DNA from 3 places in the Aminipila luticellarii genome. Region 1 is predicted to be linked to each of the others. Evidence: predicted binding sites of a transcription regulator. Region 1 holds the regulator's gene; each other region holds the start of a gene.
The links. Region 1 encodes HrcA, which represses chaperone genes, less so after heat shock. Its sites were predicted from a motif close to TTAGCACTCNNNNNNNNNGAGTGCTAA; they were not measured.
Positions count from the first base shown of each region.

Region 2: htpG (molecular chaperone HtpG) is a predicted target of HrcA. The motif match lies at 2,746-2,772, and genes of this name have one in related genera.
Region 3: EQM06_RS10740 (co-chaperone GroES) is a predicted target of HrcA. The motif match lies at 2,446-2,472, and genes of this name have one in related genera.

Region 1 is NZ_CP035281.1:1,136,605-1,140,987, forward strand. Features, by position in the region: gene EQM06_RS05150 (ABC transporter ATP-binding protein) at 1-662, shown strand, start outside; gene EQM06_RS05155 (ABC transporter ATP-binding protein) at 640-1,347, shown strand; gene hrcA (heat-inducible transcriptional repressor HrcA) at 1,568-2,614, shown strand; gene grpE (nucleotide exchange factor GrpE) at 2,607-3,188, shown strand; gene dnaK (molecular chaperone DnaK) at 3,202-4,383, shown strand, end outside.
Region 2 is NZ_CP035281.1:2,249,728-2,254,110, reverse strand. Features, by position in the region: gene EQM06_RS10465 (glycyl radical protein) at 1-115, shown strand, start outside; gene EQM06_RS10460 (glycyl-radical enzyme activating protein) at 136-1,071, shown strand; gene EQM06_RS10455 (Na+/H+ antiporter NhaC family protein) at 1,254-2,519, shown strand; gene htpG (molecular chaperone HtpG) at 2,841-4,383, shown strand, end outside.
Region 3 is NZ_CP035281.1:2,314,872-2,319,254, reverse strand. Features, by position in the region: gene EQM06_RS10755 (Asp23/Gls24 family envelope stress response protein) at 1-741, shown strand, start outside; gene EQM06_RS10750 (DNA-3-methyladenine glycosylase family protein) at 778-1,680, shown strand; gene EQM06_RS10745 (DUF554 domain-containing protein) at 1,702-2,388, shown strand; gene EQM06_RS10740 (co-chaperone GroES) at 2,524-2,802, shown strand; gene groL (chaperonin GroEL) at 2,820-4,383, shown strand, end outside.

The DNA of each region.
Region 1 (4,383 bases):
GCTTTGCAAATGGGGTAAAAAGACGCTTTAGCTGGAAGCCCCTGAAACCTTATGAAATTGCAGAGAGAGGTATTACCAGAACCTTTCAAAACATTCGGCTTTTTAAGAAGCTCAGTGTTTTTGAAAATGTACTGACTGCCTGTCACCGTTCAGGAAGCTACGGTCTTTTTCAATCCATTCTTCCAAGGAGAATACCCTTTACGAAGATCATACTGCCTTGGGCAGGCTCCTTTTGCAAACAAGAGGACATATTGAATCAAAAGACGTCCGAGCTGCTTAAACTGATGGGACTTTGGGAAGTGCGGGATATGGTGGCGGCAAATCTGCCCTATGGCATGCAAAGAAAGCTGGAAATAGCCAGAGCGTTAGCTTTAGATCCCAAGCTTTTACTGCTGGATGAACCGGCGGCCGGTATGAACCCGGAAGAAACGATTCAGCTGATGGAGTTGATCAGGCAGATTCGCGATGATTTTAATCTGACCGTTCTTATTATAGAGCATCACATGGATTTGATCATGGGACTTTGTGATAAAATTTTTGTATTGAATTTTGGGAAAGCATTGGCGGAAGGTACTCCCGATGAGATACAGGACGATAAACGGGTAATCGAAGCTTATCTGGGGAAGGAGGAAGATATCCATGTTGAAGGTAAACAATCTTAATGTACACTATGGCGGTATTCATGCCCTCCGAGGGGTATCCATCGATGTACAGCAGGGAGAAATCGTTACCATTATTGGTTCAAATGGCGCAGGCAAATCCTCCTTATTAAATGCTATAAGCGGTATGGTGAAATATCAGGGAGATGTGCTCTATGAAGAGCGGCCGCTTCCGAAGCAAGCTCATAAGGTTGTTAAATCGGGAGTTTGTCAAGTACCTGAAGGACGTATCATATTTGCGAACCTTACGGTACATGAAAATTTAAAAATGGGCGCATATCTTAGAAATGACACCAAAGGCATCAACGAAGATTTTGAAAAGGTGTATAATCTTTTTCCCAGATTAAAGGAAAGAGAAAAGCAGATTGCCGGTACGCTGTCGGGAGGAGAGCAGCAGATGCTTGCCATGGGCAGAGGGCTTATGTCCAATCCCAATTTAATCATGCTGGATGAACCCTCTTTAGGGTTAGCCCCGCTTTTAATCAATACCATATTTGAGATTATAGTAGAAATCAAACAAATGGGGAAAACACTTCTGCTTGTGGAACAAAATGCGTTTAAAGCGCTTTCTGTAGCGGACAAAGCTTATGTGCTGGAGCAGGGAGTCATCACAGCTTCCGGAAGTGCAAAAGAGCTTTTGGCGGATTCGACCATACAGGAAGCATACTTAGGTAAAAAAAATAAGTAAAAGAAAACGACGAATTACGAAATGTAAAAGCCGGCCTGTCAAACACCTTATTTGGCAGGTCCGGCTTTTATATTGCCCATTTTTGTCAACTATTTTGTCCGGATGCAAAAAATTATATGTTTTTTTGCAAGAAGTGTTGACATTAATACCTAAGAGTGTTAAATTAAAACTAGATTTAGCACTCAGGTGATGCGAGTGCTAACAAGAAAGGGTGAGAAAAATGGATTTAAACGAAAGGAAATTGAGAATACTGCAAGCCCTCATCGGTGATTTTATCAGAACAGGTGAGCCGGTTGGATCCAGAACTCTTTCTAAAAAGTATGCGTTAGGCGTAAGTCCGGCTACGATTCGTAATGAAATGTCGGATTTGGAGGATATGGGATTTTTAACACATCCTCATACTTCGGCAGGCAGAGTTCCTTCAGACAAAGCCTACAGACTGTATGTCAATGAACTGATGAGAAAAAAGGAACTGACGATAGAGGAAAAACAGGTAATATCGGAAAAGCTGCACAGCGATATATCGGAGTTTGAAAAAACCATTCAGCACGCAGCCAGCCTACTATCTGAAATCACCAATTTAACTTCTTTTGCTATGACACCCGAAGCAGATGAAGATCTGCTCAGATTCATTAATATTCTTCCGGTCGATCAAAGTACTGTAGTGCTGATGATTGTAGCAGAAAGCGGTAAGGTTTCCAATACAGCATTGAAGCTTAAGGTGCCGTACACGAGAGAGAATATTGAACTGCTGTCCAAATCTATGACGTACAACTTCAAAGGCAAGACCATCAGCGAGGCACTGACGGTGGATATTATAAAGTCCTTTGAAACGGATTTAGAGGCGATGGGGATGCTGGCACAGAATATTATGCCGAACTTCATGAAGACTTTAGAGAAGATGTTGAACGTAAATTTGTACATGGATGGATTGACCAATATCTTTTCCATACCGGAATACAATGATATAGATAGGGCTAAGATGTTTCTGGAACTATTAGATAAAAAAGAGGATTTTACCAAGAAGCTCATAAAAAGAGAAAATGGTGTGATTATTACTATAGGGAATGAAAACGCAGATGACATGATGCAGAATTGCAGTTTGATTACAGCGACTTATCACATAGATGGGAAGCTTGTGGGCAAGATAGGTGTAATCGGACCGACGAGAATGAAATACGACGAGGTAACTTCCGTTATCGAGTATGTAACTGAAAATTTGAACAATACTTTTAAACTGATAGGAGGTAACGAGGACGATGAGTAAAGAGCAGAAGGCTGTGGAAAAAGAGATCGCAGCAGATGATCTGGAAACCAAGGAAACTGAGGGTACGGAAGCGGCGGAGTCTACAGAAGAAGGGGCAAAAACAGAAGGGCAAGAGGCACAGCCTGAGAATGCCGGGGAAGAAAAGTCACCAGAGGCTGTGACAGAGGAAGAAGCCAATCAAAAGTATCTGAGGCTTATGGCGGATTTTCAGAATTATAAGAGAAGAACAGAGAAAGACAAAAGTGACATTTATGCATATGCAAACGAGAAACTCGTTTCAGAATTGCTTGATGTAATAGATAACTTCGAAAGAGCTCTTGCACACGGTGAGGGTGACGAAGGCTTTGTTCAGGGAATGAACAATATATTTAAGATTTTCAAGGGGGTATTGGAAAAAAGCGGGTTAGAAGAAATAGAAGCAATGGGAATCGAGTTCGATCCGAACTTTCATAACGCGGTGATGACTGAGGAAAGCAGCGAATATGAAAGCGGACATATTACTCAGGTTTTACAAAAAGGATATAAATTAAACGGTAAAGTAATACGACCAAGTATGGTAAAGGTCGCAAATTAGGAGGTAACATATCATGGGAAAAGTAATAGGTATAGACTTAGGAACTACCAATTCCTGCGTAGCTGTCCTGGAGGGCGGTGAACCTGTAGTAATCGCCAATGCGGAAGGAAATAGAACGACTCCGTCAGTAGTTGGCTTTACAAAGAACGGGGAACGACTGGTCGGCGAAACGGCAAAGAGACAAGCAATCACCAATCCGGACAGAACAATTTCATCCATCAAAACACATATGGGTTCTGATTACAAGGTTGAAATTGATGGAAAGCCGTATACACCGCAGGATATTTCAGCGATGATTTTAAGCAAACTAAAGGCAGACGCTGAAAGCTATCTGGGAGGAAAGGTAACAGAAGCGGTTATTACAGTACCGGCTTACTTCACAGACGCTCAGAAACAGGCAACAAAGGATGCCGGTAAGATCGCGGGTCTTGATGTAAAAAGAATTATTAACGAGCCTACCGCTGCATCTCTGGCTTATGGACTGGATAAGGATAACGGACATCACAAAATTTTAGTATATGACTTGGGAGGCGGTACCTTCGATGTATCTATTCTGGAGCTGGGTGACGGTGTATTTGAAGTATTAGCAACAAACGGCGATACGAAGCTGGGCGGAGATAACTTCGATAAAGTATTGATCGACTACATGGCCGATACCTTTGCCAAGGAACATGGCATAGATTTAAGAGCAGATAAAATGGCTCATCAGAGATTGAAGGAAGCGGCAGAAAAAGCAAAGAAGGAGCTTTCAAGTTCTCAGACAGCAAACATCAATCTTCCATTCATTACAGTGAGCGCTGAAGGTCCGCTGCATATGGATATGGATATCACAAGAGCGAAGTTCGATCAGCTGACTTCTGATCTTGTAAACAGAACGATTGAACCTATGCAGAAGGCTATGAAGGATGCCGGCGTAACCAATGCCGACATTGCGAAGGTAATCTTAGTCGGCGGTTCCACAAGAATTCCGGCAGTACAGGATGCTGTAAAACGAGTAACAGGCAAAGATCCGTTTAAAGGTATTAACCCGGATGAATGTGTAGCTGTTGGTGCAGCTATTCAGGCTGGCGTATTGACAGGTGAAGTAAATGACGTATTGCTTCTGGATGTAACGCCGCTTTCCCTTTCTATTGAAACATTAGGCGGAGTAGCTACAAAACTTATCGAAAGAAATACGACGATTCCTACAAAGAAG
Region 2 (4,383 bases), 1.1 Mb from region 1:
AAATTACAAGGGCCTTATGGTTCGTGTAGCAGGTTACATGGCATACTTTACGGAACTGGATAAGAGTGCGCAGGATACCATTATCTACAGAACGGCACACTTATCACAGAATTAGTAAGATGGGGGGGCGTTTTAATGAGTAATGCACCTGAAAGTGTTCTTGTGGGCAGCCTTCAGAAGTTTTCCGTAGAAGACGGACCCGGTATCCGGACAACGGTATTTTTAAAGGGCTGCCCCCTTAGCTGTAAGTGGTGTCACAATCCTGAATTGATCGACCCGCAGCAGCAGCTTATCAAGTCGCCGAACAACTGCATCGGATGCGGATGCTGCGTCAAGATATGCCCTAAAGGTGCAGTGACAATAAATCCGGAAGAGGGAGTTGTCATTGACAGAGCGAAATGTGACGTGTGCCTCCAGTGTACGGACGAGTGCTATGCACAGGCCTTAAGACCTGTAGCCAAGCGAATGAGCATAGATGAAATACTCCGCGTAGCCGAGCAGGATAAAGGCTTTTATGAAAACACAGGGGGCGGTATTACAGTCAGCGGAGGAGAAATCCTCATGCACGCAGACTTTGTATGCAGGCTCATCGATGAAGCGGGTAAACGAGGAATCAACATGTGTCTGGATACATGTGGTTTTGGGGATTCACAGGCTCTCATGAAAATGGCTCTCAAGGAGAACGTCACAGACATTCTTTATGATATGAAGTCCATTGATGATGAAGTTCACAGACAGTACACGGGAGTCAGCAATCAGCTGATCCTTGACAACCTGAGAATGCTCGCAGCAGATGCAAGAACGGCGGATAAGCTGATCATGAGAATGCCTCTCATCAGAGGAGTGAATGACAGCGGCGATATAATCAAACGCACAGGCGAACTTTACAGAGAAATCGGCGTGAAACGGGTAAATCTGCTCCCCTACCACAGCCTTGGCATCAGCAAGAAAAGAAACGTGGGCGGCACACAGGAGGACTTTCAACAGCCGGCAGAAGAGCGTCTGACAGAAATAGGAACTTATTTTAAAAATGAAATAAATTTAAAGGTGGAAATTTTGGGTAGAGTATGAAAAATTATTTATTATTGATTTAAGAGAAAGGAAACGCTATGGACGGGACTAATTTAGGAATCATCACCTTAATTCCAGCGCTGGGTTTCTTAGTATTCGCGCTAATAACTAAGAAGTGTATCCTGAGTATCATGTTATCTGGTATACTCGGATACATATTTTACTACAAGGCAGCGTTCTTCATGCCCATGATGGATGCATTACTTTCCGCATCATGTGATGCAGACAATAACTATATCGTTATTATTTGTCTGCTGTTCGGATGCTTCGTACAGCTGCTCAGACAGTCAAAGGGAGCTGTGGCAATAGGAGACTTAGCCAGAAAGTATATCAAGTCAGAGAAACAAGTGTTGTTAATGACTTGGTTATGCGGAGTTATAATTTTTATCGACGACTACCTCAGCATCCTGGTTACGGCAAACTGTGTACTTACCCTTTCAGATGAATACAAGACCCCAAGAGAAATGCTTTGCTACATCATCAATACCACGTCGGCTCCGGTTTGTCTGATCATACCAATTTCCGCATGGGTGGTGTTCTTCTCCGGAATCTTTGAACAACAGCCGGAAGCGGCAGTAGTCGGCGGCAGTGCAATGAGCATTTACTACCATATTATGCCATACTTTTTTTATCCGTTTATCTGTGTAATTTTCGTACTTCTGGTCATTTTGGGAATCGTTCCTAAGATGGGCGGTATTAAGAAGGCCTATCAGAGGGTCGCAGAAACCGGACAGCTTTGGCCGCCATCAAGCAACATGCAGAACCAAAGTGATGAGCTGGGTGAGGTAATGGGCGCTATCACGGATAATGCCAAGGAAGAAAAAGAAATAACACCACATCTGTGGGCATTCATCGTACCAATGGCAGTAGTTATAATTGTAACCGTATGGCTGGGGGATATCCTTTATGGTGTAAGCTGTGGTATCTTCTCTTGCTTTCTTCTGTTCGTTCCGACCAGGATGATGAGTCTCGGAAAATTCTGTGACGCTTGCTACAAGGGGCTTGAAGATATGCTTTTCATAGCAGTTGTACTTGTTACATCATTATTTTATAGAGAATCCATCAACCTTATCGGATTACCTGACTACCTGATCGACGTTGCAGGTCCGTATATGAGCGCAGCGTGGCTTCCGGCAATCGCATTCATACTCATAGGCATTGTATGTTTCGCAACAGGCAATATCTGGAGCATCCCTGCCGTATGTACTCCAATCATTCTGCCGCTGGCGGCTTCAAGCGGCGCAAGTATACCCCTTACACTGGGAGCGATTATTTCAGCTGCATGCTTTGGTGCGCAGGCTTGCTTCTATTCAGATGTAACGCTGCTATCAGCTTCAGCCTGCCGGATTAATAATGTAGATTATGCAGTTGCACAGCTTCCGTATATAGGAATTGTTACAGGCATATCCTTTGTTGGATATATAATATTTGGTTTTGCCATGTCCTAAACGAGTATGGGCGGATCAACAGGCAGCTCGTAGCAGTAAGAATTCGTTTTTTTCAGACATCTTTAAAAAATTAGGCTTGTTAGCGTAGTAGCTTCAAAACTGCTGCGCTACTTTTATCTATTAGAAAATGTTGATAAAAAAAGAGAAGGAAAAATACAAGCTTTGTTTCTATTTTTTTTTGTTTTTTGACTTGATTTTTGCTGGATGTCGATGTATATTATATTTGTTAGCACTCTTATTTAGTGAGTGCCAGAACGATAAACGGGGTATTTTATATACGAATCATATACTATTACATTACAGAGAAAGAGGGAATATACCATGGCAAAGAAGCAATTCAAAGCGGAGTCCAAAAGATTGCTGGACTTAATGATTAACTCTATTTACACCCATAAAGAGATTTTCCTGAGAGAAATTATTTCAAATGCAAGTGATGCCATCGACAAGCTGTATTATTTGACCTTGTCTGAAAACACCGGCATTTCCAGAGAGGATTTTTACATCAGGCTGACTGCGGACAGTGAAGCTAGGACTTTGACGATAACGGATAATGGTATCGGTATGTCCAAGGAAGAGCTTGAAAATAACCTAGGCACCATTGCTCAGAGCGGGTCTCTTCAATTCAAGCAGGAAAATGCAGATAAAATGGAAAACAAGGAAGACATTGATATTATCGGACAGTTCGGTGTCGGCTTCTATTCTGCATTTATGGTAGCTTCCAAAATAGAGGTCCTAAGTAAACGATACGGGCAGGATCAGGCATATATGTGGGAATCTACGGGAGCAGACGGCTACAGCGTTACAGAGTGCGATAAAGAGGATGTAGGGACTCAGATTATTTTGTACATTAAAGAAGATACGGAAGATGAAAAGTACGGAGAATATCTCCACGAACACAGAATTAAAGAGCTGATTAAAAAATATTCAGACTACATTCGTTACCCAATTAAAATGAATGTGGAAAAGCATAAAATGAAAGAGGCAACAGAAGAACAGAAAGCAGATAAGGACTATACACCTGAATACGAGACATATAGAGAAGATGAAACACTGAACAGTATGGTTCCGATCTGGAAAAAGAGCAAGGGAGCTATTACGGCGGAAGAATACAATCAGTTCTACAAGGAAAAATTCTTCGATTTTGAAGATCCGGCCAGAGTCATTCATACCAATGTAGAGGGGGTATCCACCTATAATGCCCTGTTATATGTTCCGGCCAGAACGCCGTATAACTACTATACGAAAGAGTATGAAAAAGGTCTGCAGCTTTATTCCAGCGGTGTTTTGATCATGGACAAGTGCGCAGATCTTCTGCCGGATTATTTCAGCTTTGTAAAAGGTCTGGTGGACTCTCAGGACTTATCCCTGAATATCTCCAGAGAAATGCTGCAGCATGACAGACAGCTTAAAGCAATCGCTGTGAGACTGGAAAAGAAGATTAAATCTGAGCTGCTTGACATGTTGAATACAGACAGAGAAAAATACGAGAAGTTCTTTGAAAACTTCGGCATGCAGCTCAAATTTGGTGCGTACAATGAATTTGGCATGCATAAGGATGCCGTAAAAGAATTGTTGATGTTCTACTCTTCTTCCGAAAAGAAATTGGTTACATTCTCTGAATATGTTTCAAGAATGAAGGAAGATCAGAAATATATTTATTATGCCTGCGGCGAGAGCAGGGAGCAGCTGGATAAACAGCCGCAGACTGAAATGCTTAAGGATAAGGGGTATGAAATTCTTTACTGTACGGATGAAATCGATGAGTTTGCCATCAAGATCATCAGTGCTGTTGATGAAAAACAGTTTAAATCCGTTTCAAGTGATGACTTAGGAATAGAAGAGACAGCAGAAGAAAAAGAGGCCA
Region 3 (4,383 bases), 1.2 Mb from region 1:
AAAAAGGATATTCCTGCCATTATTGATGACGGCCTGTTCATATATGAGAGCCGTATCTTACAGGGACAGTCTGCCAAAAGGCAGGCGACGAAAATCGGGGCCATAAAAACAGCTCTTTTTACAGATGAAGAGCACCGTAAGGCAGTTGCTGAAAAAATAAAAGAAGTCGACCCGGACAAGATCTTAATCCTGGGGACATCTGTGGGAATGGTAGACAAAATTGCCGAAAGATTGGAGCTGCCGGAGATAGAAGAACGAATTTTTATCGAGGATATTACGACAAAGGCTCAAAGAAACGCAGCCAGAAAGCAGCGGGTGGAGTTGGGCAAGCACGTGATTCCGGTACCTGCAGGACAATTAAAGACAGATTTCTCGGGCTATTTTCTGCATCCCATTCGCATGATCAGAGGGTTTGGTTTCGGCAGTAAGGAAAATATGCAGGAACGGTCCGTAGTCCGGCCTACATACAGCTATTTAGGGGAATTTTTTATTTCGGATAAGGTGGTAAACGATATCGTATATTATTTGGGGGAACAGAATAAAGGCGTGCATTCGATTGTGCGGGTACTCACCCAAAATACAAAGACCGGTATAAGCCTGACGGTCATGGTAAATATGAGATATGGCAATAAGGTCATGGAATGTGCCAGAGAGCTGCAGCAGGAAATTACGGAACATGTGGCTTATATGACGGCCTTTAATATCAATTCCGTAGACGTGGAGGTCAAAGGGCTGATATAGACGGCCAGGGGAAAAAAGACAAGCTGGGAGAACACGATGGTAGTCAGAGAAAAAGTTAAGGATTTTAATGTGGATCATATATTTGACTGCGGCCAGTGCTTTCGGTGGAACAGAGAGCAGGACGGCAGTTATACCGGGATCGCTTTTGGCAAGCCGGTGAATATAAGTTTTGAAACATATATGGAAGAACAAGGTGAAGGCAGGCTTTGTATTGATAATATTGATGAGGCAGAGTTTGAAGAGCATTGGTGCGGATATCTGGATTTAAATCGGGATTATGGGGAAATTAAAAGGATTTTAGCCGAAAAAGATCCCATCATGGCGGAAGCTATAAAATCCGGACAGGGAATACGAATCCTAAGGCAGGATCCGTGGGAAACGCTGATTTCTTTTATTATCTCTCAAAATAACAATATCCCCCGCATAAAAAAGTGTATTGAGAGCTTATGTGAGCTGTTTGGAGAATCGGCAGGAAGCTTTCGGGGAAGAAACTATTTTGCTTTTCCAAAAGCACCGGTTCTCGCCCGGTTGACCGAAGAACAGCTGGCACCCGTCAGACTGGGGTATCGGGCCAAATATATCATTGAAACCGCGAAAAAGGTCGCAGCAGATCACGCCGGTGCCGAACCGACAGATACAGAGGAAATTTTACAAACGCTGGAGCAGCTTCCCCTGGCGGATACGGCAAAGGGGTATGCGTATTTGACCAGCCTGTGCGGTGTGGGACCTAAGGTGGCGAATTGCATATTATTGTTTGGAATGGCAAAACATGAAAGCTTTCCCATCGATGTGTGGGTTCGCCGGGTGATGCACCGATTGTATGGGATAGACGAAAAGGATATGAAACATATGGCAGATTATGCTGCCGACCATTTTGGTTCGTATGGGGGAATAGCACAACAGTATTTATTTTATCATATAAGACAGTTAGAAAAATGAGTAGCAAGGAAGGATGTACACATGCTTGGACCAATAGTAAATGCTGCCGCAATTGTTGTGTGCGGATTGGCGGGAACATACATAATAAAAGGAGTACCGGAGCGGTTTGAAAATTTGGTAATGAAGGCGATTGCTCTTTCGCTTATTTATATAGGAATATCCGGAGCATTAGAAAATAAACGGGTGATGATTTTAATCCTGAGCCTGGTAATCGGAGCCATTATAGGCGAGGCCATTAACATAGATGCACAAATGAATCGATTGGGAAAATGGGCGGAAGGGAAGCTGGGCTTTTCAGAGGGCAATTTCTCTAAGGGCTTCGTGACAGCCTCCATCTTATTTTGTACAGGCTCCATGTCTATAGTAGGTTCTTTGGAGAGCGGATTGCAGGGAAATCACGAAATGCTTTTTGCTAAAGCTATATTGGATGGGGTCATTGCCATTGTATTTGCCTCTCAATTGGGAGTCGGAGTGACGTTCTCCGCTGTGCCTGTTTTTCTTTATGAGGGGGGTATCGCTCTTGGGGCGACCTTTATGAAGGGATTGCTCACAAATGAAATCATCACGGAAATGTCTGCCGTAGGAAGTCTTTTGATCGCAGGAATTGGCTTTAATTTTATGGAAATAAAGGAGATCAAGGTAGCTAATCTGATCCCCGCTATCTTTCTGCCGTGGCTGTTTATCGTTGCAGAAGGAATGTTTGCATAATATCGATAAAATTGAAAAAAAACTATTGACTTTATAAAAGATTAGTTTAAAATAGAGTTAGCACTCAGGTTTAATGAGTGCTAACAAAACATAATAAATAATAAAATCAAATATATCAAACAGGAGGTATCAAAAATGAGTTTTGGAATCAAGCCGCTTGGCGCTAGAGTAGTAATTAAGATGGTTGAAGCTGAAGAAAAGACCAAGAGCGGGATCGTTCTTCCCGGACAGGCGAAGGAACAGCCTCAAATGGCTGAAGTAGTTGCCGTAGGCCCTGGAACAGAAGAAGAAAAGATGGAATTAAAAGCCGGAGATAAGGTGGTATTCTCCAAGTATGCAGGTACTGAAATCAAATATGCCGGTGAAGAATATACCATTATGAGCCAGAAAGATATTTTGGCAATCGTAGAATAGGAAAGAGGGGAATTAAAATGGCTAAAGAACTACATTATGGTGAAGACGCTAGACGAAAATTACAAGCAGGTGTTGATAAGCTTGCAGACACTGTAAAAATTACATTAGGGCCGAAGGGCAGAAATGTTCTTATTGAAAAGAAATTTGGATCGCCGGTCATTACCAATGATGGTGTGACAATTGCCAGAGAAATCGAACTGGAAGATGCCGTAGAAAATATGGGTGCACAGCTTGTGAAAGAAGTAGCAACAAAGACAAACGATGTTGCAGGTGATGGTACGACTACTGCTACCCTTCTTGCACAGATCATTATTAAGGAAGGCTTTAAGAATGTGGCTGCCGGTGCAAACCCTATGGTATTAAAGAGAGGTATCCAAGGAGCCGTAGATGTGGCTGTGGATGAAATCAAGAATATTGCAAAGACCGTGGAAAATAAGGACAGCATCGCTCAGGTCGCTTCTGTTTCCGCAGCGGATTCTACTATTGGCGAACTGATTGCAGAGGCCATGGAAAAGGTCGGCAAGGATGGCGTTATCACAGTGGAAGAATCAAAATCCATGGGAACAACGCTGGAAGTCGTAGAAGGCATGCAGTTTGACAGAGGATATTTATCCGCATATATGGTCAGCGATACAGAAAAGATGGAAGCCAATATGCAGAACCCTTACATCCTATTGACCGATAAAAAGATTTCAAACATTCAGGAGATCCTTCCGATTCTGGAGCAGATCGTTCAGCAGGGAAGAAAGCTTTTGATCATTGCAGAGGATGTGGACGGCGAAGCCCTTGCCACTCTGGTAGTAAATAAGCTGAGAGGAACATTTGACTGCGTAGCTGTCAAGGCTCCGGGATTTGGTGACAGAAGAAAAGCTATGATGGAGGACATTGCTATTTTAACGGGTGGTACAGTTATTTCCGAGGAAGTCGGATATGACTTAAAGGAAGCTACATTAGATATGCTAGGTACTGCTGCATCCGTTAAGGTAACGAAGGAAAATACAGTTATCGTGGATGGTTCCGGCAAGGCTGAAGAGATTCAGAACCGAATCAAACAGATCAAGCATCAGTATGAAGAATCGACTTCCGATTTTGATAAAGAAAAGCTTCAGGAAAGACTGGCAAAGCTTGCAGGCGGCGTAGCTGTTATTCAGGTAGGTGCTGCAACTGAAACAGAGCTGAAGGAAAGAAAATTAAGAATTGAAGACGCTTTGAACGCAACCAAAGCTGCGGTTGAAGAAGGTATCGTAGCAGGCGGCGGTGTTGCTCTTGTCAATGCTATTCCGGCTGTAAGCAAATATGTTGAGACCCTTTCCGGTGATGAAAAGACCGGCGCGGCAATCATTATGAGAGCTTTAGAAGAACCGGTTAGACAGATCGCTGAAAATGCGGGCTGTGAAGGCTCTGTTATTGTTGCTGAGGTCAAGAACAACAAGGCCGGTGTTGGATTCAATGCAGCCACAGAGGAATATGTTGACATGATCAATGCAGGTATCGTCGATCCGGCAAAGGTTACAAGATCCGCTCTTCAGAACGCCTCCTCCGCATCTGCAATGCTTCTTACAACAGAAGCTGGCATCGTAG